Regions from separate parts of the Massilia genomosp. 1 genome, predicted to be linked through region 2. Evidence: predicted binding sites of a transcription regulator. Region 2 holds the regulator's gene; each other region holds the start of a gene.
What was found. The regulator sigma-54, encoded in region 2, starts transcription at its own class of promoters, with help from an activator protein. The targets are predictions, from matches to a motif close to TGGCANGNAANCTGCTTT.

Region 1 (5,106 bases), on a different contig from region 2:
TTCATCGCGAGCAGCGCTTCGCCCAGCCCAAGCTGCGCGCGCAGGCGCTGTCCGGCGCGCGACGAACCGAGCACACGGGCCAACACGCCTCCCCAGCGTAGCTTGCGCTCGCTCAAGAACGCGGTCTGCGCGCGCGTGCCGCGCAAGGCCTTCTTGACCTCCGCGCGCGCCGCCGCCACCTGCGCGACGCTGCCATACAGCGCGCCCGATACGGTCCAGGCGCCAATCGCCGCCGCCTCGCGCATGACGCCACGTACCGCCGGCGGCAGGCAGGACTGGCCGGGCGCCAGCGAACGCGGAAACACCCGCCCGCCGGAAATCACGCGCAAGTCATTGCCAATATGGACAATGCTGCGCAAGGTACCGTTCATGCGCAACGGCCGCAGCGCATCGACCACCGCCGCGATGTCTGCATGATCAGACACCGTACACAGAAAATGGTTCACGCATGCGGCGGCGGGCACCAGCCAGATGCCGATCCGCGTGACGATGCCGAAGTTCGACTGGGTGAACATGCCATCGATGAACGGCCCCACGCCGTAGGGAAACAGGTGGGTCGCGCGGGCGTGCGGATAGTGGCCGAAGCCGGTGTCGAGCACGTCGCCGCTGGCCAGCACGACGCGCATGCCGGAAACATGCTGCAGCCGGTTGCCGTACGGCGAGTGACCGAAACCTCGTTCCAGGATGTTGCCCATGAAGCTGGTATCGGGACCGGCGCCGGTGCAATCGATCCACCAGTCCAGTTTTTCGGCCAGTAAATAATCCGACAACTGCTGCTGGGTCACGCCCGGCTCGATCACGGCGTAGCCCAGCTCGGCGTCGACGGTGACGATCCGGTTCATCCGGCCCAGGTCGACGATCAGTTGCGCCTCGCCCACCGCGCAGGCGTCGCCATAGCCCCAGTTACGCCCGGTACTGAGCGGATACAGCGGCAAGCCCAGCTCGGCTCCCAGGCGCACCACGGCCACCACCTCGGCCTGGGTGGCGGGCGCCACCACCGCCAGCGGCGTGGTGGCGCGCGCGGCGGTGCTGCAACTGTAGCGCCTGAGCGCGTCGAGCTCGGCGCTCGCATGGTCCGCTCCGACGATCGCGCGCAGCGCCGCCAGCACCCGGTCCTGCCCGACCGTGGCCCCAATCAGCCCCGTTTGTCGGAATTTCTGTTCATCGAAAATGTGCATCGCGCCCCCGTCTCAGTGATGCCCGCCGTTCAGGCGCGCGGTGATGCCCGGCTCGTCCCACACCGGAAAAAAGTAGGGGTAGAAAGAGCGCTCGTCGCCATGCTGCTCCATCAGCCCGCCCCATTTGCGGATCTGCGCGCCCATGTCTTCCAGCGGCAGGCGCAGCAGAACGGCCGGGGCACCGACCCGGCTGCACGGGCGCTCGTCGCCGAAGTCGCTGAAACCGAGCATGCGCTTATAGAACATCACGTGGCGGGGATTGACTTCGATCACGTAATCACTGAATCCGTGCAGCTTGTGCGAATACAAATACGAGATATGGATCAGCGCGGCGAACACGCGCTTGGTGACGCCCTTGTCGATCGCCAGGCGCGACGGCTCGCACAAGCGCCGGTCCTGGCTGCGCAGCGCGTCGAGCTTGTCGCGAAAATTGTCATCGGCCGGCAGCCCGAATGCGCTGTCGAGGCACAGGCTCATGGTGCCGACCAGTACCCCGCCGGTCTCGGCATACAGGGTCACCTTGTTCGGATCGTGCTGCAGGCTGGGCTCGAAGGCATAGCCACGCCAGCCGTACATCTTGCGGATCAGCAGGCTGGCAGCCTCGCGCCGTCCGGCCGAATTGGCCAGGCGGATATGGAAAACCTGTAGCTGCTGCCCGGTATCGGGCGCCGCCGACGGCGCCTCGCTCGGTTCCGGCACGCGTAAGCCCGCCGGCATCTCGAAGGTTGCAATCGGTAGATCGTCTTGAAACATGGCTATCTTCCTTCCACGTGATCGCACGGTCCGCCTGCCGGTCCGCGCGCAAAGTTGTGTAGGTCAGACAGGGCCATCAGTAAGGAAGTTCACGCTGTGCGCCGAGACATTGTTCTGCAACAAACATGGACAGTCGAGAAATTTTGCATCCTGCCGGGAAACAAGAATAACTGCGCAGCCGTATTTCACAAGCCATTGATAACAAAAGAAAAAGTGAGCTGGCACGCTTGCTGCATAGATGGTTGGCACGGCGGCGCCGCAAGCTGTCGACGCTTCCCCACCTGATCCCACCGGAGAGTCAATTATGAAACTAGTCCCGACATCCCTGATGAAACATGCGGCGATTGCCGGTCTCTGCCTGGCCGCAATGAACGGCGCGCGCGCCGATGCATTCGCCCAGTCCGTCCTCCTGATCGACAATTTCCGCCTGCTTCATTCCAGCGGTGACGCCTTTAAATCGACGGATTTCACCACGTTCTTCGACAACGTCAGTGTCACCTCCACCGCTTCTCTCAACGGCGTGAGCTCCACCGCGACGATCGACGGCAGCACGCCCGACCTGGCGCACCAGTTCGTCGGCCTGCCCACGTCGCCGCGCGCCGAAAACGACTTTGCCCACTATTCCGCACTGCCAAGCGTGCCCGGCACCTTCGGCTATGCCGACCAGAACATGACCGGCAACGCCGTGACCATCGGTTCGCGCGCGGCCGGGGCACGCGTCGAGACGCGCGGTGAGGCTTCCCTGGGCAGCGACGGCCACGCCGGCGGCAGGTCCGACGTCGGTACCCAGACCTTATTCCAATTCACTCTCGGCACGAGCGACAGCATGTCCATCTCCTTCGACGCCAAGCCGATGACGCAGGCCTATGCCAGCATCGGCAGCGGGAGTGAGACCAACGCCATCGCCCGCCTGGATTGGAGCATCAATATCAAGAATGCGACAACCGGCGAAATGATGCTCAACTACACACCGGGCCAACTCAACGGCGATGGCTCGACCAGCCGCAATGGCCACGCCTTTGGCACCTCGACCTACGACCCGGGCTGGCTGACATTTTCGGCCAGATCGCTCCAACTCAACGCCAATGAAATGTATCAGCTGACCATCAACCAGTCCACGTATGCCAACGCCATGCAGAAGACGGCGGTGCCGGAACCGGGCAGCCTGGCGCTTTTCGGCCTCGGCCTGCTGGGGATGTCGCTGATGACGCGGCGCCGCAAATAGGCCGGCCATGCAGACAAGAAGAACAAGGCGGCCACGCTGTTGGCGGCCATTCCAGGGCTCGCAGCCGGTGCTGCGCGGTCGGCGCCGGCTGGGGATGCGGGCGTCGGACCGCCCCGCCGGGCCCTGATGCACGGCTCGCTGTCAGCCGGCATTTTTCCGGTCAGGAGCGCGCCTGACCGGGCAATTTTTTTGGCAGGGGCAGGCCGCGGACGCATGCTCTTTTTACGCTTGACGCGAATCAACGCGCCCGTGATCAGCGGAAACTTACAGTTTCCACGGACATATAATCGAACGAGTAGTGAAGCTGGCAGTGTCGCTTCCCATCGCCGCCCGACTTACGGAGACCCACACGATATGGAGGACTTCATCAGCCAGTTGCTGCTGCATGTGCGAGGCATCTGGAAATATCGCTGGCTCGCCCTCGGCACCATGTGGGTCGTGGCATCGCTGGGCTGGGTGGTGGTGCTGCGCCTGCCGAACGACTACCAGAGTTCGGCCCGCGTGTTTGTCGATACCCAGAGCATCCTCAAGCCGCTCATGGCCAGCATGACCAGCATGCCGAACGTGCAGCAACAAGTATCGATCATGAGCCGCACCCTGCTCAGCCGGCCGAACCTGGAGCGCGTGTTGCGCATGGTCGACCTCGATGTGGATGCCACCACGCCGCGCCAGCGCGAGCACCAGATCGACGAACTGGCCACGCGGCTGAAAATTTCCGGCACCACCACCAACGATATCTATTCGATCACCTACGGCGGCGACAATCCCAAGCAGGTGCATGACGTGGTGCAAGCCTTGCTGACCATCTTTTTGGAAGGCAGCTTCAAGGGCAAGAAAGCCGATTCCCAGTACGCCATCCGCTTCATCGACGAGCAGATCAAAAGCTACGAGCAACGCCTGGTGGCGGCCGAAAACACGGTCAAGGAATTCAAGCTGCGCAACAGCGCGCTGTTGCCGCGCCAGGGCGTCGATTACAGCGCCCAACTGGCCATCGCCAGCGACGCCCTCAGCACCGCGCGCATCGACCTGCTCGAAGCCGAACAGGCGCGCATTGCGATCCAGGCGCGCATCAACGGCGACCCGCTGCCGGCCGGAGCCGATCCGCGTCCGCGCGCCATCGTCAATCCCGACATCGACGCCCGCATCGCCGCCATCAACAAGAACCTCGACACCCTGCGCCTGCAATACACCGACCTGCACCCGGACGTGGTCAGCGCGCGCCGCCTGCTGGCCCAGCTCGAAGCGCGCAAGATCGAGGAAAGCAAGCTGGCCCAGCGCGATGGCGACCCCGGCCGTTTTTACAGTCCCATGCTGCAGCAGCTCAAGGTGGCCCTGACCGAGGCCGACGCCAAGGTGGCGGCGATGCGGGTGCGGGTACATGAATACAGCGTGCGCCACGAGCGCCTGCGCGAACAGAGCAATGCCGTGCCGGAAGTCGAATCGCAACTGGCCCAGCTCAACCGCGACTATGAAATCAACAAGGACAACTACGAAAAGCTGATCGCGCGGCGCGAGTCGGCCAGGCTCTCGGGCGACCTGAGTTCCTCGACCGAGATGATGACGTTCCGCATCATCGATCCGCCCACCATGCCGCTCTCGCCGGTCGGCCCCAACCGGCGCCTGTTCCACACCGGCGTGCTCTTGATCGCCCTGTGCGCCGGGCTGGGCGCGGCGCTGCTGATCAGCCAGGTCCGTCCGACATTCGTCAGCCCCAGCGCGCTGCGCGAGATCACCGGACTGAACGTGCTCGGTACGGTATCGATGACCTGGAACGATGCCGAACGCACCAAGCTGCGCCGCGGGCAATACCTGCTCGGCGCGGCCTTCACCGCCTTGCTCGGCCTGTACGGCACGATCATGGCATCCGGATTTCTCACGGGCTAAGCCCCAGGGAGTACAACGTGGACAGTTCCCTCACTCCGGCCGCTGCGCCGCACGGCCCCGACGCGC
Region 2 (5,106 bases):
CCCGCGCCGCGTCGGTCCCGACCAGCTGGCGGTCGACGCGGTGGCCATCATGGAACAATTTCGCATCAACCAGATGCTGGTGGTCGATGCCGACGGCAAGCTCGTTGGCGCCCTGCATATCCACGACCTGACCCGCGCCAAGGTGATCTGACATGAGCGAGCCCGCAAACCAACTGGCCCACATGCAGCGCGCCGCCGCCGTCAAGGTCATGATTTTCGACGTCGACGGCGTCCTCACCGACGGCAGCCTGACCTACGGCCCCGATGGCGAAGCGACCAAGACCTTCAATGTGCTCGACGGCCTGGGCATCCAGCTGCTGCAAAAGAGCGGCGTGGCCACCGCCATCATCAGCGCGCGCCAGTCGCCGATCGTGGTGCGGCGCGCGGCCGACCTGGGCATCATGCACGTCCACCAGGGCATCCACGACAAGCGCGTGGCCTTTGCCAAACTGCTGGAAGCGACCGGCGTCAGCGCCGCGCAATGCGGCTACATCGGCGACGACGTGATCGACCTGCCGCTGCTGCTGCAGGTCGGCTTTGCCGTCACCGTGCCGACCGGGCATCCGGAAGTGCAGTACCGCGCCCATTACGTCACCAAGGCCGGCGGCGGGCGTGGCGCGGTGCGCGAAGTGTGCGACCTGGTCATGCGCGCGCAAGGCACCTACGACGCGGCGCTGGCGCCGTACTTCGCCTGATGCACGCCACAGGAGACCACCATGCATAAGCGCACCGCACACCGCTGGCGCCTGACCGCGATCATGGTGGTCGGGACCTTCTTCGCCTTCGGCACTTTCTGGCTGGTCCAGCTGGCGCAGAACGCCGACGCCACGGTCGATCCGAACACCTTCAAGAATGAACCCGACTACATCGTCGAACAATTCAGCTTCGTGCGCATGACACCCGAGGGCAAGCCGCGCTACCTGGTGTCCGGCGCCAAGCTCACGCACCGCCCGATCGACGATTCGTCCGATGTCGAGCTGCCGGTGCTGCAGGGCGTCGCGCCCGGCCAGCCGCTCACCACCATCACCTCGCAGCGCGCGCGCATCCGCCACGCCCAGAACCAGGCCGACCTGATGGGCGACGTCAAGGTGGTGCGGCCGGAGTCGCCCAACAACCGCGCGATGCAGCTCAAGACCGAAGCACTGACCGTCTTTACCGACGAAGACCGCATGACGTCCGACCAGCCGGTCCAGGTCACGCTGGGCAATTCCACCATCAGGGGAACCGGCATGGAAGCGAACAACGCAACGCGCGAGCTCAAGTTCGCCAGCCGCGGGCAGATCGTGTATCCACCGAAAGCGGCGCGCGCAGCGCCAACCATCACAGGTAAACCACAATGAAAAAATTCCTAGCCATCGCCCTGCTCGGCCTGGCCGCGGCCACCGCGTCCGCCGAAAAGGCCGATTCCGCCAAGCAGGCGGTGATCACCTACGATTCCCTGGAGACCAATGAAGTGACCCAGGTGACGATCCTGACCGGGAACGTGGTCGTCACCAAGGGCACGCTGATTCTCAAGTCGGACCGCGCCGTCATCAAGGAGACGCCCGAAGGCGACATGTTCGTGACCCTGACCGCCAGCGCCGGCAAGGCTGCCACGTTCCGCCAGAAGCGCGACGGCGGCCCCGACCTGTGGATCGAAGGCCAGGCCCAGCGCATCGAATACGATGAACGCAACGACATGATGAAGCTGTTCTCGAACGCCAAAATCCGCCAGCTCGAGGGCCAGAAACCGACCAACGAAATCGAAAGCGAATTCATTTCCTACGACAGCCGCAAAGAGGTGTTCGTGGCGCGTAATGACGCCAGCGGCGCCAACAAGCCGGGCCAGGGGCGCGGCACCATGATCATCGCCCCGCGCAAGCCGCGCGCCGCGCCGGCCACGCCGGCGTCCAGCGCGCCGGCGGTGACGCCCGCACCAACGCCGGCGCCCGCGCCGACCACCACGCCAGCTGCGGGAAATCCATGATCGAACCGAAAAATTGCGGCAGCACGCTGATCGTGCGCGGCCTGCAGAAAAGCTACGGCAAGCGCCTGGTCGTGCGCGACGTCTCGTTGCAGGTCGACTGCGGCGAAGTGGTCGGCCTGCTCGGCCCGAATGGCGCCGGCAAGACCACCTCGTTCTACATGATCGTCGGCCTGGTGCCGTCGGACGCGGGCACGATCGATATCAGCGGGGTCGATATTTCGAGCCTGCCGATTCACCGGCGCGCCGCGCTCGGCCTGTCGTACCTGCCGCAGGAAGCGTCGGTGTTCCGCAAGCTGACCGTGGAAGAAAACATCCGCGCCGTGCTGGAGCTGCAAAAGGTCGACGGCAAGTCGCTCACCAAGGCGCAGATCAACGAACGCTTAGATACCCTGCTGGCCGACCTGCAGATCGAAAAACTGCGCGAGAACCAGGCCATGTCGCTCTCCGGCGGCGAGCGGCGCCGGGTCGAGATCGCGCGCGCGCTGGCGACCAACCCGCGCTTCGTGCTGCTCGACGAACCGTTCGCCGGGGTCGATCCGATCGCCGTCATCGAGATCCAGCGCATCGTGCGCTTCCTCAAGCAGCGCGGCATCGGCGTTTTGATCACCGACCATAACGTGCGCGAAACGCTGGGTATCTGCGACCGCGCCTACATCATCAACCAGGGTGCGGTGCTCGCCTCCGGTCGTCCCGACGATATCATCGCGGATGAATCCGTGCGTCGGGTCTACCTGGGCGAACACTTCCGGATGTAGGCATGAAACAGTCCCTTCAACTACGCACTTCCCAGCACCTCGCGCTCACGCCCCAGTTGCAGCAGTCGATCCGGCTGCTGCAGTTGTCGACCCTGGAACTGCACCAGGAACTGGAACAGCTGTTGAGCGACAATCCGCTGCTCGAACGACTCGACGATCCGCTCGATCATTCGGTGCGCCTGTTGGGCGATGGCGCCATCAGCAGCACCTCGACGCCGACCGAAGCGCCGCCCGAGCCGGGTGCGCAGGATGCGCCGGCGCCAAGCGAAGGCGAGACCTTCGAAGGCGGCGAAGCGGACAGCCCGGCCAGCAATGACAACGATGGCGAGTGGGGCGACCTCGGTCGCGCCAAGACGCCCGACGACGAGGATTCGCGCCCGCAGCTCGAAGCATCGAGCATCACCTTGCGCGAGCACCTGATGGAGCAGATGCGCGTGACCGTGCTCGAAGCGCGCGACCGGGCGCTGGTCGAACTGATCGTCGACGCCATCGACGACAACGGCTACCTGACCGAGTCGCTCGAAGAGATCCACGAGCGCATGCCGCCCGAGCTGGAGATCGAGATCGAGGAACTGCGCACCGTGCTGGCGCTGCTGCAAAGTTTCGATCCGAGCGGCGTATGCGCGCGCAATGCGTCCGAATGCCTGGCGCTGCAGATCCGGCGCATGCCCGGCGTGCCGATGGTGACGCGGCGCATGGCGCTGACCATCGTCGAAAACCACCTGACCTGGTTCGCCCAGCGCGAATTCAACAAGCTGAAAAAAGCGCTCGACTGCGACGATGAAGACTTGCGCGAGGCGCAGACCGTGATCCGCCAGTGCAATCCGCATCCGGGCGCGGAGTTCGCGTCCGACGTGTCGGACTACGTGGTGCCGGACGTGATCGTGCGCAAGGCAAAAAACGGCTGGTCGGTGATGCTCAATAACGACGTGATGCCGCGCCTGCGCGTAAACAGCATGTACGCCGCGCTGCTCAAGCAGGGCAAGGGCGAAGGGCAGATGGGCGCGCAGCTGCAGGAAGCCAAATGGCTGATCAAGAACATGCGCCAGCGCTTCGACACCATCTTGCGGGTGGCCGAAGCGATCGTCGAACGCCAGCGCAATTTCTTTTCGCACGGCGCGGTGGCGATGCGCCCGCTGGTGCTGCGCGAAATCGCCGACACGCTTGGCCTGCACGAAAGCACGATCTCGCGCGTGACCACGCAAAAGTACATGATGACGCCGCACGGCATGTTCGAGCTGAAGTATTTTTTCGGCAGCCACGTGGCCACCGAAGCGGGCGGCGAAGCGTCATCGACGGCGATCCGGGCGCTGATCGTGCAGCTGACCAGCGCCGAAGATCCGAAGAGCCCCCTGTCGGACAGCAAGATCGCCGACATGCTGGGCGAGCAGGGCATGGTGATTGCGCGCCGCACGGTTGCCAAGTACCGCGAAGCGCTCAAGATTCCGCCGGTCGCCCTGCGCAAGTGCCTGTGACCGGGCGGGCAGGTGTGCGCAGCGCTTACAGGAACTCCGGGTAGTCGCGCAAGAGCGACTTTTCCAGTTGCTCGACGTTGCCGAAGAAGTCGAATTCCCCGCCGCCCGAGATGCGCCGTCCCGCATCCCAGCTGCGCCAGGCGCGCTGTGTATCTTCGCTCCTGTAAAGCGCCATTGCCATGCCGCCGTAGGCTGACGCCATTGCCGGATTGGCCTGCAGCGCCTTGGCGTACAACGCAGCCGCTTCGCGGTACCTGCCCAACTCTTTGAGGTTATCGGCTTCAAACAGCATCAGGACATGTTGCTTGCGCGTGGTGTGCTTGCGCAGGTCCTGCAGCGTGACGTTGGCCGCTTCCAGTTCCGCCGTGGTCTTCTTGTCGTCCATGACGGCATCGAGCCGGATCACCTCCGGGTTGGCCTTCCCCAGCGCGCGCTGCTCTGGCGTGCGCGTGATCGAAGCGCCCCCCGAGAATATCCATTCGTTCAAGCCCAGCACGGCGTCCAGCGGCCGATTATCTGCGTGCGCCTGCGCGATTTCGCGCTCGGCCGCCTGCCTGGCCGCAGCCGTCGGCGGGGCCGCGTCGAGCACCTTGTCGATCTCGTCGCCCTGCGGCGCACGCGGCTTGTAGGCGGCCAGACTGTAAGCGGCCGGCGCGCCTTGCTTGACGGCGCTGACCGTATAGGTACGCGTTTCGCTGTAGCCCTCGATCTGCTTGTGGTACGTGACCAGGCTGGCCGGCAGGCGTTGCTGGGCGGAGAGGCGCGTCAGCACGCGCGGATGGGCGCCGAAATTGCGCAGGACGCGTGCGAACATGGCCGCGTCGGCGGCGCTGACGCTGGTACCGCCCGGGCCGAGACTGGCCATGCGAATGCCGTTCACTGCCAAAACCGTGGCGCCGCCTTCGCTCGA
Region 3 (5,106 bases), on a different contig from region 2:
GGCGCGGGTGGCGGCGTCGCCGCGGCCGGCGGCCAGCAGCGCCACCGGCCCCTTGACCGAGGACCGGTTGGCGATCGTGCGCGGGAACCACAAGCTCGTTTCCAGCGAATTGCCGACCGTGGCGGCGCTGCTGACGGCCGCCAGGCGCATATTGTCGGCGATCGAGGCTTCGTAGCTGTCGCGCATGGCGGCAAAGCCGGCCGCGCCGGCGGAGACGGCCACCAGCGCCACCACCGCGATGGCGCGCGCGGTGATGCGTTTTTCATTGTCCGGGATGGCGGAGCGCACGGTGACGCTGTTTCTCAGCGACCATAAACCGAGGCCCAGCACGCTCATGCCGACCGCGGTCGGAGTGACCATGGCGTTGTAGGCGGCCAGCCGGTACAGCACTTCGAGCTTGAGGAAGTAGCCGGCCAGGGCCGCCAGGCCGATCCCGGTCACGGCCGCCGCACAACAGGTCAGCAAGCCGCGCAGGCGGGCGCCGCGCCGCGGCAGGCGGATCAGGCGCAGGGCGATCCCGGCCAGCAGGAAGCCGAGGCAGGTGTTGGGCGCCATCCGGCCCGGGTGCGGGATGCTGGCGGTGGGCGCGGTGGGCACGCGCACGAAGTCGATCCCCAGGCTCAGGCCGCTAATGTGCTCGACCAGCACCAGCGCCGGCAAGACCAGCAGCAGCCAGGAGCACAGGCGCCACAGCGCCGTGCGCCAGGCGCTCGCGTGCGCATTCGCGTTCGTGCGCGGCAGGGCCAGGCAGCAACACACGCCGGCGGCGATGAACAGCACGGGACTGTTGATGCCCATCTGGGCCGAACCGGGGATCAGGGTGGCGATCGTGGCGCTGTTGAAGATCCAGCGCACGGCGACCAGCGTGCCGAGCAGGCCGATGAACAGGCCGGCGCTTTGTTCAGCCGAGAAGGCGGATTTTTTCATGGGGTAGCCAAGGTTCGGACCGGATAAAGATTACCACATGCAAATGCGCGCAGGCATCCGACAAGATCGTTGTATTCCAGCCACGACTATTGATGAGATCGTACTGATGAGCTTGCGCGCCGCCCCGGCGCCGGACGGCGACGCCCGAACCGGTTAAACTAATGCCTATGAACAATTCTAGAAAAGTCGCCGGCGTGGCCGGCCTCGTCAGCATGGTCTGGGTCGGGGTGACCGCGGCCATCGCCGCCAACCAGCGCCGCCTGGTTTTCAACCCGACCATCAAGCCCGAAGTCGACAATCCGCGCTCAAGCGGCCACCGCACCCGTGCCATCGTGCTGCGCGCGCGCGACGGTACCAAGCTGTCGGGCTGGCTGATGACGCCCCAGATTCCGGGGCCGCATCCGGCGGTGGTGTATTTTGGCGGGCGCTCGGAAGAAGTGTCGTGGGTGGTGCGCGACGCCGGCAAGCTGTTTCCCGGCATGGCGGTGCTGGCCGTGAATTACCGCGGCTACGGCAATTCGCACGGCGAGCCGGCCGAAGCCCATATGGTCGAAGACGGCCGCCTGCTGTTCGACTGGCTGGCCGAACGCCCCCACGTCGATCCGCAAAGGGTGGCGGTGGTCGGGCGCAGCCTCGGTTCCGGGGTGGCGGTGCAGGTGGCGCTGGAGCGCCCGGTCCATTCGCTGGTCCTGATCACGCCCTACGATTCGATCCTGGCCATTGCCAAGCGCAAGTTCCGCGCGGTGCCGGTTCACTACGTGCTGCGCCACCGTTTCGAGTCGGTCAAGTACGCCTCGGCGCTGACCGCGCCCACCTATGTGCTGCGCGCCGCCTTCGACGATATCGTGCCGCATTCGCACACCGACCTGCTGGTGGCCAAGCTCGGCAAGCTGCACCTGGACGAAACCGTGCCCGATTCGGACCACATGAATATTCCCTACCTGGCGGCGACCCAGGAGCGCATCGCGGCGTTCCTGAGTACCCGCTTCGCCCTGCCGCTGGCCGATACCGTGGTGGCCGCCGCCCTGCCGGCGCAGTAAAGCCAGTCCGGTTCGCCAGGGGCCATCCTGGCCAACCCTGGAAGCGCCGTTTGCCGACGCTGCAAGCGCCTCAGCGGCGGCGCGCCAGGGCCAGTCCCAGCAGGGCCGTGCCGAGCAGGGCCAGGCTGCCCGGTTCCGGCACCTGGCCCGGCGGCGCGGCACGTTCGAAGCGCAGCTTGTCGAGCGCCAGCGCCCCATTGATCACAGGAATGGTGTGAAACACCACCCGGTCGAAGCCGGACAGGAATTCGATGCCGATGAAAGAACCGCCCTTGCCGTCGCCGCTGGTGTCGAAGAAATGGCTGCCGACCAGGGTATTGCCGAGGTAGGCATCGATGAAGGTGTCGTCTTCCGGATTGGTGCTGGCGTCCGCGCCAAGCCGGGTGATCACCGATGAAAACGTGATCGTGCCGTCGATCTGGGGCGCGCCCTCGACGTATTTGAGGGCGACGAAGCTTTTCGGCGCCGGCGACGTGGCGAAAATGGCCAGGTCGAAATTGGTGAAACTGAGGCCGAGCGCCGCATACTGCTTGCCGATCGGGCCGGCGACGGCGTTCTCGAAGTCGATCACGGTCGGGGCGCTAAAGCCGCCCGCGCCGATTACGCCGGCCTGGGCCGTCCCGACCACCGCGGCCGCCATGCAAGCGAGCATCTTCATTTTTCCAAGCATAGTGTCTCCATTTTTTTGATTTTGCGCAAAGCCGATGACGCTTGTGGCAATGCTTGAGCAATTTCCGTACCCGAAACAACAAGGACATCAATTCAGCCACTTAGCGCGGCCGGTACCGGTTTGACAAGCTAGACTGTAAAGAAAATCGACACGGATAGTGTTATAATCTTAACTTCCAGCAAGGCTCTTGGCCTCGTCCGCGGGAAATGTTACTGTCTGCCGACGTCGATGACTTTCCGTTACCGTTACCATTACCGCCACCGCCCATGTCCCTCGCCTTCAACGACTTGCCCCGGCAACGCATCCTGTCGGTCGACGCCTTTCGCGGCCTCACCTTCGTGCTCATGCTGTTCGTCAATTTCCTGGCCGGTGCGCGCGGCGTGCCGGCCTGGCTGCTGCACGTCGATCGCGGCGCCGACGGCATGGGCCTGGCCGACATCGTGTTCCCCGCCTTCCTGTTCGCGGTCGGCATGTCGATTCCCTTCGGCGTACACAGCCGCCTCGCGCGCGGCGACGGCCCGGGCCGGGTGTTCGGGCACAGCGCCTGGCGCGCGCTGGCCCTGATCGTGATGGGCGTGTTCATGGTCAACGCCGAGTCGGGCTACAGCGAAGCGGCCATGCGCATGCCGATCGCGGCCTGGTCGCTGGCCTTCTACGCGGCGGTGCTGCTGGTGTGGGGCGTGTACCGGTTCGACAGCGCCCTGCTCAATGGCTGCCTGCGCGGCGCCGGCGTGGCCCTGCTGGCCGCCCTGGCGCTGCTCTGGCGCGGCGAGCACGGCGCCATGATGACGCCGCAGTGGTGGGGCATTCTCGGCCTGATCGGCTGGGCTTACCTGGCCGTCGCGCTGCTGTACCAGGCGGGGCGCGGACATCTGCCCCTGCTGCTGGGCGCCATCCCCGCCGGCGTGGCGCTGTACATGATCAGCAACAGAACCGGCGCCGCCACGGCCCTGTCCGGGCACGCCATCCACAGCGTGATCGTGCTGGCCGGACTGGCATGCGCGCTGCTGTTCTTCGACGGCCAGCGCGGGGCGCCCCAGCGCATGCGCCAAGCGGCCGCTTTCGCGCTGGCGCTGGCGCTGGCCGGGTGGGTGCTGCACCAGTGGTACCCGGTGTCCAAGATCGGCGCCACGCCGCCCTGGGCCTTGTATTGCGGCGCGCTGTGCGTGGCCGTGTTCGCGCTGCTGTACTGGCTGGTCGAGGTGCGGGCCGCGCGCCGCTGGACCATGCTGGTGGAGCCGGCCGCGACCAGCCCGCTGCTCACCTACCTGCTGCCGTTCGCCATCGGCGCCGTCATCAGCCTGGCCGGCGCGCACTTCCGCCCGGCGCTGCTCGAGGGCGGCGCGGGACTGTTGGCCGGGGCCGTCTTTACGGCCACAATCGTGCTGGTGGTTGCACGCCTGAACATACATAATTGCAAGCTCAAGATTTAAGCAAGGAGAACAGATGTTGAACACAACCTGCATGACCAACCTGGCCTGCGCCTTCGCGCTGGCCGGCGCGACGACGGCCGCGATGGCGGCCCCGGCGCGCTCCGCCGCCCCGGTCGAAGTCGGCTCGTACTACACCGCCTGGAGCACCGAGAGCGGTTTTCGCCTGAAACAGCTCGACCAGGCCGGCGTGGCGGAACGCTTCACGTTCCTGAACTACGCCTTCGCCAATCTGTACAAGATGCCGGACAATACCTACCGCTGCGACAGCGGGCGCGACATCAAGGATGCGGCCGACGGCGGCGGCATGCGCGCCACGCTCGACTACGCCCGTCCGTTCACGGCGGCCGAATCGGTCGACGGCACGGCCGATACCGCTTCCCAGCCGCTGGCGGGCAATTTCAACCAGCTGCGCCAGCTCAAGGCCAAGCACCCGAAGCTGAAGGTCATGCTGGCCATCGGCGGGGCCGAATGGTCGCGCTGGTTCTCGGCCGGCGCCGCCACCGAACCGCTGCGGCGCGCGCTGGTGTCATCCTGCATCGACCTGTACATCAAGGGCGACCTGCCGGTCCTGAACGGGCATGGCGGCAAGGGCGCGGCGGCCGGGCTGTTCGACGGCTTCGATATCGACTGGGAGTATCCGGGCGTGCCGCTGATGGCGTACAACACCATCAGCCCCTCGGACAAGCAGAATTTCACCTTGCTGCTGGCGGAATTTCGCAGCCAGCTCGACGCGCTGGGCAAGAAGCAACGCAAGAAATACTACCTGACGGCGGCCGTCAACAGCGGCGCCAAGACCACCGACGCCACCGAGCCGGGCAAGTACAGCAAGTCGCTCGACTGGATCAACCTGATGACCTACGACTTCCACGGCAGCTGGACCAGGCAAGGCCCGACCGGCTTTCACTCGAACCTGTACCCCGATCCGGGCAGCCCCGACACCGACAAGCAGAGCGTGCATACCGGAGTCGAGCGCTTCCTGAAAGCCGGCGTGCCGGCCAAGAAACTGGTCATCGGCGTGCCGTTCTACGCGCGCGGC
Region 4 (5,106 bases), on a different contig from region 2:
CGCGGATGCCGCCCAGCGGGTTCTTGATCTCGTGCGCCAGGTTGCGCACCAGTTCCTTGTTGACCTGGCTCTGGTCGAGGATGCGCTCTTCGCGGTCGAGTTTGAGTTGCTGGACGTTCTCGCGCAGCTCGATCACGATGCCCCACTCGCCGGCTTCGCTGACGATGCTGTGCACATGCAGCGGCTCGCGCCCGCTGCGCTCCAGGGTCAGGTCCTGGCGCAGGTCGGCGTATTTATGGGCCAGCGCCTGCTCGCACAGCTTGATCAACTCTTCGGCATTGAGGAACAGCGTATGCAGTTGCTGGCGTTGCAGGGCGCGCAGCGAGCTTTCGAGCAGGTTCTCGCAGGCGGCGTTGGCGAAGGTGATGGCGCCGCCGGCGTCGACCAGCAGCACGGCCGACGCCAGCAGGTCGAGGCCGGCCAGGCCGTCGCGCCGCGGCGCCGGGGGAGCGGCCGGGGTCATTTGATGTTCGAGATTTCGCGCCGCAGCGCTTCGATATTCTTTTCGGCGCGCGCGACGTTTTCCGCCATTTGCTTGACCCGCTCTTCGTACTTGGCGTAGTTCTTCTCGTTGCCCTGGCGTTCAGGCTCGCCCTTGTTATATTCGCGTTTGAGTTCGGCCAGCTTCTTCTCTTCGGCGCGCAGTTCCTGATGGAGGATTTCGCGCCGGTCGGCGTCGCGCGCGCGCTGCTCGCTGCCGCCCACCTTCGGAAAATCGGTCGGCGTGGTCACCGGCTTGGCCGGCCCGGTATTCTTGCGCGCGGACGGCGCCGGGATATTGTTCGGCACGTCGAGCTGCTTGCAGCCGCTCTTGGGGTTGTCGGTCAACTCCTTTTTGCCATTGGCGTCGACGCACAAATAGATGTCGGCCCGGGCCAGCGGTTGCACGCCCAGGCCGACGAGCAGCGCCAGCGCCAGTAAAGGCAAGGTCGGCGAGCGCAGCGGGCGGAGCGGGCGAATCCGGGACATCCTCGTTATCATAAGCATCAGCGTTGTTTCACGGAATTCCGTGGAGTAATTAGATTCAACCGAATATACAACATCCAATGAAAAACGCGAGGAAAGCCGTGGCCTTCCTCGCGTTTTTATACCGTAGAGATACGTTTTGATGTCTCTACGGCCACAGGTGCTGCAAGTTGGCAATGCTTGCCAACAAAAAACAATTACAGCGAATAGTACATGTCGAATTCAGCCGGGTGCGTGGTCATGCGCATGCGTTGCACGTCCTGCATTTTGAGTTCGATGTAGGCATCGATCATGCTGTCGCTGAAAACGCCGCCACGGGTCAGGAACTCGCGGTCCTTGTTCAGGTTGTCCAGGGCTTCTTCCAGCGAAGCGCACACGGTCGGGATCAGCGCGTCTTCTTCGGGCGGCAGGTGGTACAGGTCTTTCGACGCCGCTTCGCCCGGATGGATCTTGTTGGCGATACCGTCCAGGCCCGCCATCAACAGCGCGGCGAAGCACAGGTACACGTTCGCCAGCGGATCCGGGAAGCGGGTCTCGATGCGGCGGCCTTTTGGATTGGCCACGTGCGGAATACGGATCGAGGCCGAACGGTTCTTGGCCGAGTAAGCCAGCTTGACCGGCGCTTCGTAGCCAGGCACGAGGCGCTTGTACGAGTTGGTGCCCGGGTTGGTGATCGCGTTCAGTGCCTTGGCGTGCTTGATGATGCCGCCGATGTAGAACAGCGCATCTTCCGACAGGCCCGCATAGCCGTCGCCGGCGAACAGGTTTTTGCCGTCTTTCCAGATCGACTGGTGTACGTGCATGCCCGAGCCGTTGTCGCCAACGATCGGTTTCGGCATGAAGGTGGCGGTCTTGCCATAGCTGTGGGCCACGTTCCAGACCACGTATTTCAGGTTCTGGGTCCAGTCGGCGCGCTCGACCAGGGTCGAGAAGCGGGTGCCGATTTCATTCTGGCCGGCGCCGGCCACTTCGTGGTGATGCACTTCGACCGGGATGCCGAGTTCTTCGAGGATCAGGCACATTTCGGAGCGCATGTCCTGGAACGAATCGACCGGTGGCACCGGGAAGTAGCCGCCCTTGACGGTTGGACGGTGGCCGCTGTTGCCGCCTTCGGTCTTGGCGTCGGTCGCCCAAGACGATTCATCCGAATCGATCTTGACGAAGCAGCCCGACATGTCGATCTTCCAGCGCACGCTGTCGAAGATGAAAAATTCCGGCTCAGGGCCGAAGTAGGCGGTGTCGCCGATGCCGGTCGACTTGAGGTAGGCTTCGGCGCGCTTGGCGATCGAACGCGGATCGCGGTCGTAGCCCTTGCCGTCGGCCGGTTCGATCACGTCGCACTGCATGAACAGCGTGACTTCTTCCATGAACGGGTCGATGTTGGCGGTGTTCGGGTCTGGCATGAGCAGCATGTCGGACGCTTCGATGCCCTTCCAGCCGGCGATCGACGAGCCGTCGAACGCGTGGCCCGATTCAAATTTGTCGAGATCGAAGTGCGATACGGGAACCGTTACGTGCTGCTCTTTGCCGCGCGTATCGGCGAAGCGAAAGTCCACAAAGCGAACGTGCTTCTCTTTAACCATTTCCAAGACTTCTGCGGCCGTCATTGCCATGCGTATCTCTCCTAATATAAATGGGGGGTTGCCGCCCGGGCGGCAAAACTTACAGGAATCATAGCAGAAAGCGTGCCAGCCAGACCACAGAGGCCAAAGGCAATAGCGGCGTTGAAAATGCTGCCAAATGGCACTAAACTCCTGGGTCCCTGTTCGCGGCGTGGCCATCGCGCCTGGCTGCAATCGCACCAAATTAGTGCAAATACTGCCGATTGCACCAGATCGATGCGCCATGCACCGAAAAGGGAAAGATGCCGCGCCATGGTGCGCCGCTCCTATAATAATCGCAAACTTCACCGAGGAATACGCCATGAGTAACGTCGAGACCCTGCTTGCCGCCGCCCGCACCCGCGCGCCGGGCGAACCGTATGCCGGAGCGGTGACGCCGCAGGAAGCCTGGGAACTGCTGCAAAGCGAAGCGCGCGTGCGCCTGGTCGACGTGCGCACCGACGCCGAGCGCGCGTGGGTCGGCAAGGTCGCCATTGCGGCGCAGCAGCACTGCGCGGTGCAGTGGAGCGTGTGGCCGGAAGGCGTGCCCAATCCCGATTTTGTGCAGCAGCTGCAAGCGGTGGCGCAGAAGGATGAAGTGCTGCTGTTTTTATGCCGCTCGGGCGTGCGCTCGCGCCACGCGGCCAGGGTCGCGACCGAGAACGGCTATGCGCACGCCTTCGATATCCTGGAAGGCTTCGAGGGCGATAAGGATGCGGACGGGCACCGCAAGAGCGTGGGGGGATGGTGCAAGGCGGGCTTGCCGTGGATGGGGGCTTGAAGCCCACATAAGTTCATGGCCTGTTTTGGCTGTCGTACTACAGGTCTGTAGCGTGCGCGCGTGCTGGCGCCTTAGACTGACCTGAACGCCCAGGACATCAGTAAGCCATCTTGCCGGGCACCGTCACCGTGATCTCCGTGCCCGCACCCGCTTTGCTGCTGATATCGAGCACCGCGCCGATGCTGCCTGCACGCTCGCGCATGCCGACCAGCCCCCAATGGCCGGGGCGTTGGCCGGTCGCGGCGACAATGTCATCGAGTCCGCGCCCGTTGTCGCGAATGCGCGCAAGGAAAGCACTGGCGCTGTAAGTCAGTTCCAGGTCGATCCGCGTGGCGTCGGCATAGCGTGACGCATTGAACAGCGCTTCGCGCGCGATCGCGTAGACTTCCGCATGCACGTCCGGGCGCAACTTGACCGGCTTGCCATTGACCTGCATCGCGAACGCGTGCGGCCAGTATTCGGCCAGCCCCTGGCCGAACTGGCCCAACGCCTGTTCCAGCACCTCGTCCGACGAGGGCGTGCGCAAGCCCATGATCTGGTCCCGTCCTTCCGCCAGCAATTGCTCCGCAAAATTGAGCGTCTGGTCCAGGCGCGTGCGCTCCTGCGTGCCCTCTTCCACCTTGCGGCTGTGGGCGTCGAAGGACATCAGCAGCGCCTGCACGCTTTGCAGCAAGGTATCGTGCAAGGCGCGCGCGACGCGCGTTCGTTCCGCCAGCCGTTCCTGCAAGCGCTCCTGCATGCGCTGCGTAAGGTAGCCAATGCGCAGGGCATAGGCGGCATACAGCAGCACTACGCCAAGCGCCGCCGCCAGCAGTTTGAACCAGCCGCTTTGCACGAACGTCGGGGGAATCTCGATGTCCACCGTGGCGCCCACGGTATTCCACACATGATCCTCATTCGATCCGATGACCTCGAAGCGATATGTGCCGGGCGCCAGGTTGGTGTAATACGCCTGGCGACGCCCGATCGCTTCCTGCCACGCGCGCTCGAACCCAAGCAGCCGGTAGCGCAGGCGCACCCGCTCGGGAATCGACAAACTCAGTGCGGTGAAGTCGATCTGCAGTGCGCGCGCCCCTTGCGGCAGGGCCGGTACGCGTCCATCGGCAAGCGGGTAACGCACGCCGTCGGCCAGTACACCGGTGATGTGTACCGGCGGCGCCAGCCGGTTGCGCAGGATGTTGGCCGGATCGATGGTGCCCACCGATCCCGTGGTGGCGTACCACAGCACGCCGTCCTGCGCGCGTTTCAGCGACGGCACTGGCCGCAATTGCGGCGCGTGGCCCTGCATGCCGTCCTGCGCATCGAAGCGCTCGAACGCCACCGCGCTGCGCGGGTCCTTCAACCATCCATGCAGGGCGGCGGCGGCGATGCGATACAGGCCGTCCGCGCCGTGCAGCCACAGGTCGCCGCCGGGCTCGCGGACGATGCCCGACACGCCCCGAAACTGCTCGTTGCGCTCGCCGTGCAAGGCGGTGAAGCGCCCATCGCGATACAGCGCAACGCCGTTTTCGCCGCCCGCCCACATGGTTTTACCTTCAGCGCTGAGCGTCAGGATCGTACCCAGTTTCAGCCCCTGTTCCGCGCCAAGCTGGCGTACGGCGCCGTCGCCGACGATGCTGGCCTGGCTGCGCAGATGCCCCATCCAGACATTGCCGTCGGCATCAACCGCCATCGACGTCGTCAAGAGATCGGGCACGCCTCCCGGCTTGATCCACGCCCCCTCGGCCAGCTTGTACACACCTTTGCCAGCCGAGAACG

Region 1: F1735_RS03870 (EDSAP-1 family PEP-CTERM protein) is a predicted target of sigma-54. The motif match lies at 2,151-2,168, and genes of this name have one in related genera.
Region 3: F1735_RS24570 (PEP-CTERM sorting domain-containing protein) is a predicted target of sigma-54. The motif match lies at 2,692-2,709, and genes of this name have one in related genera.
Region 4: glnA (type I glutamate--ammonia ligase) is a predicted target of sigma-54. The motif match lies at 2,640-2,657, and genes of this name have one in related genera.

Annotation. Positions count from the first base shown of each region.
Region 1 is NZ_WHJF01000006.1:92,980-98,085, reverse strand. Features, by position in the region: gene F1735_RS03880 (FAD-binding oxidoreductase) at 1-1,178, opposite strand, end outside; gene F1735_RS03875 (N-acyl amino acid synthase FeeM domain-containing protein) at 1,191-1,931, opposite strand; gene F1735_RS03870 (EDSAP-1 family PEP-CTERM protein) at 2,236-3,156, shown strand; gene F1735_RS03865 (XrtA system polysaccharide chain length determinant) at 3,511-5,040, shown strand; gene F1735_RS03860 (XrtA-associated tyrosine autokinase) at 5,058-5,106, shown strand, end outside.
Region 2 is NZ_WHJF01000015.1:572-5,677, reverse strand. Features, by position in the region: gene F1735_RS07900 (KpsF/GutQ family sugar-phosphate isomerase) at 1-151, shown strand, start outside; gene F1735_RS07895 (KdsC family phosphatase) at 153-695, shown strand; gene lptC (LPS export ABC transporter periplasmic protein LptC) at 717-1,340, shown strand; gene lptA (lipopolysaccharide transport periplasmic protein LptA) at 1,337-1,966, shown strand; gene lptB (LPS export ABC transporter ATP-binding protein) at 1,963-2,721, shown strand; gene F1735_RS07875 (RNA polymerase factor sigma-54) at 2,724-4,196, shown strand; gene F1735_RS07870 (tetratricopeptide repeat protein) at 4,222-5,106, opposite strand, start outside.
Region 3 is NZ_WHJF01000083.1:7,881-12,986, forward strand. Features, by position in the region: gene F1735_RS36750 (response regulator) at 1-927, opposite strand, end outside; gene F1735_RS24565 (alpha/beta hydrolase) at 1,095-1,967, shown strand; gene F1735_RS24570 (PEP-CTERM sorting domain-containing protein) at 2,038-2,637, opposite strand; gene F1735_RS24575 (DUF5009 domain-containing protein) at 2,904-4,070, shown strand; gene F1735_RS24580 (glycoside hydrolase family 18 protein) at 4,084-5,106, shown strand, end outside.
Region 4 is NZ_WHJF01000064.1:27,145-32,250, reverse strand. Features, by position in the region: gene glnL (nitrogen regulation protein NR(II)) at 1-463, opposite strand, end outside; gene F1735_RS21645 (DUF4124 domain-containing protein) at 460-969, opposite strand; gene glnA (type I glutamate--ammonia ligase) at 1,164-2,579, opposite strand; gene F1735_RS21635 (rhodanese-like domain-containing protein) at 2,890-3,348, shown strand; gene F1735_RS21630 (sensor histidine kinase) at 3,446-5,106, opposite strand, start outside.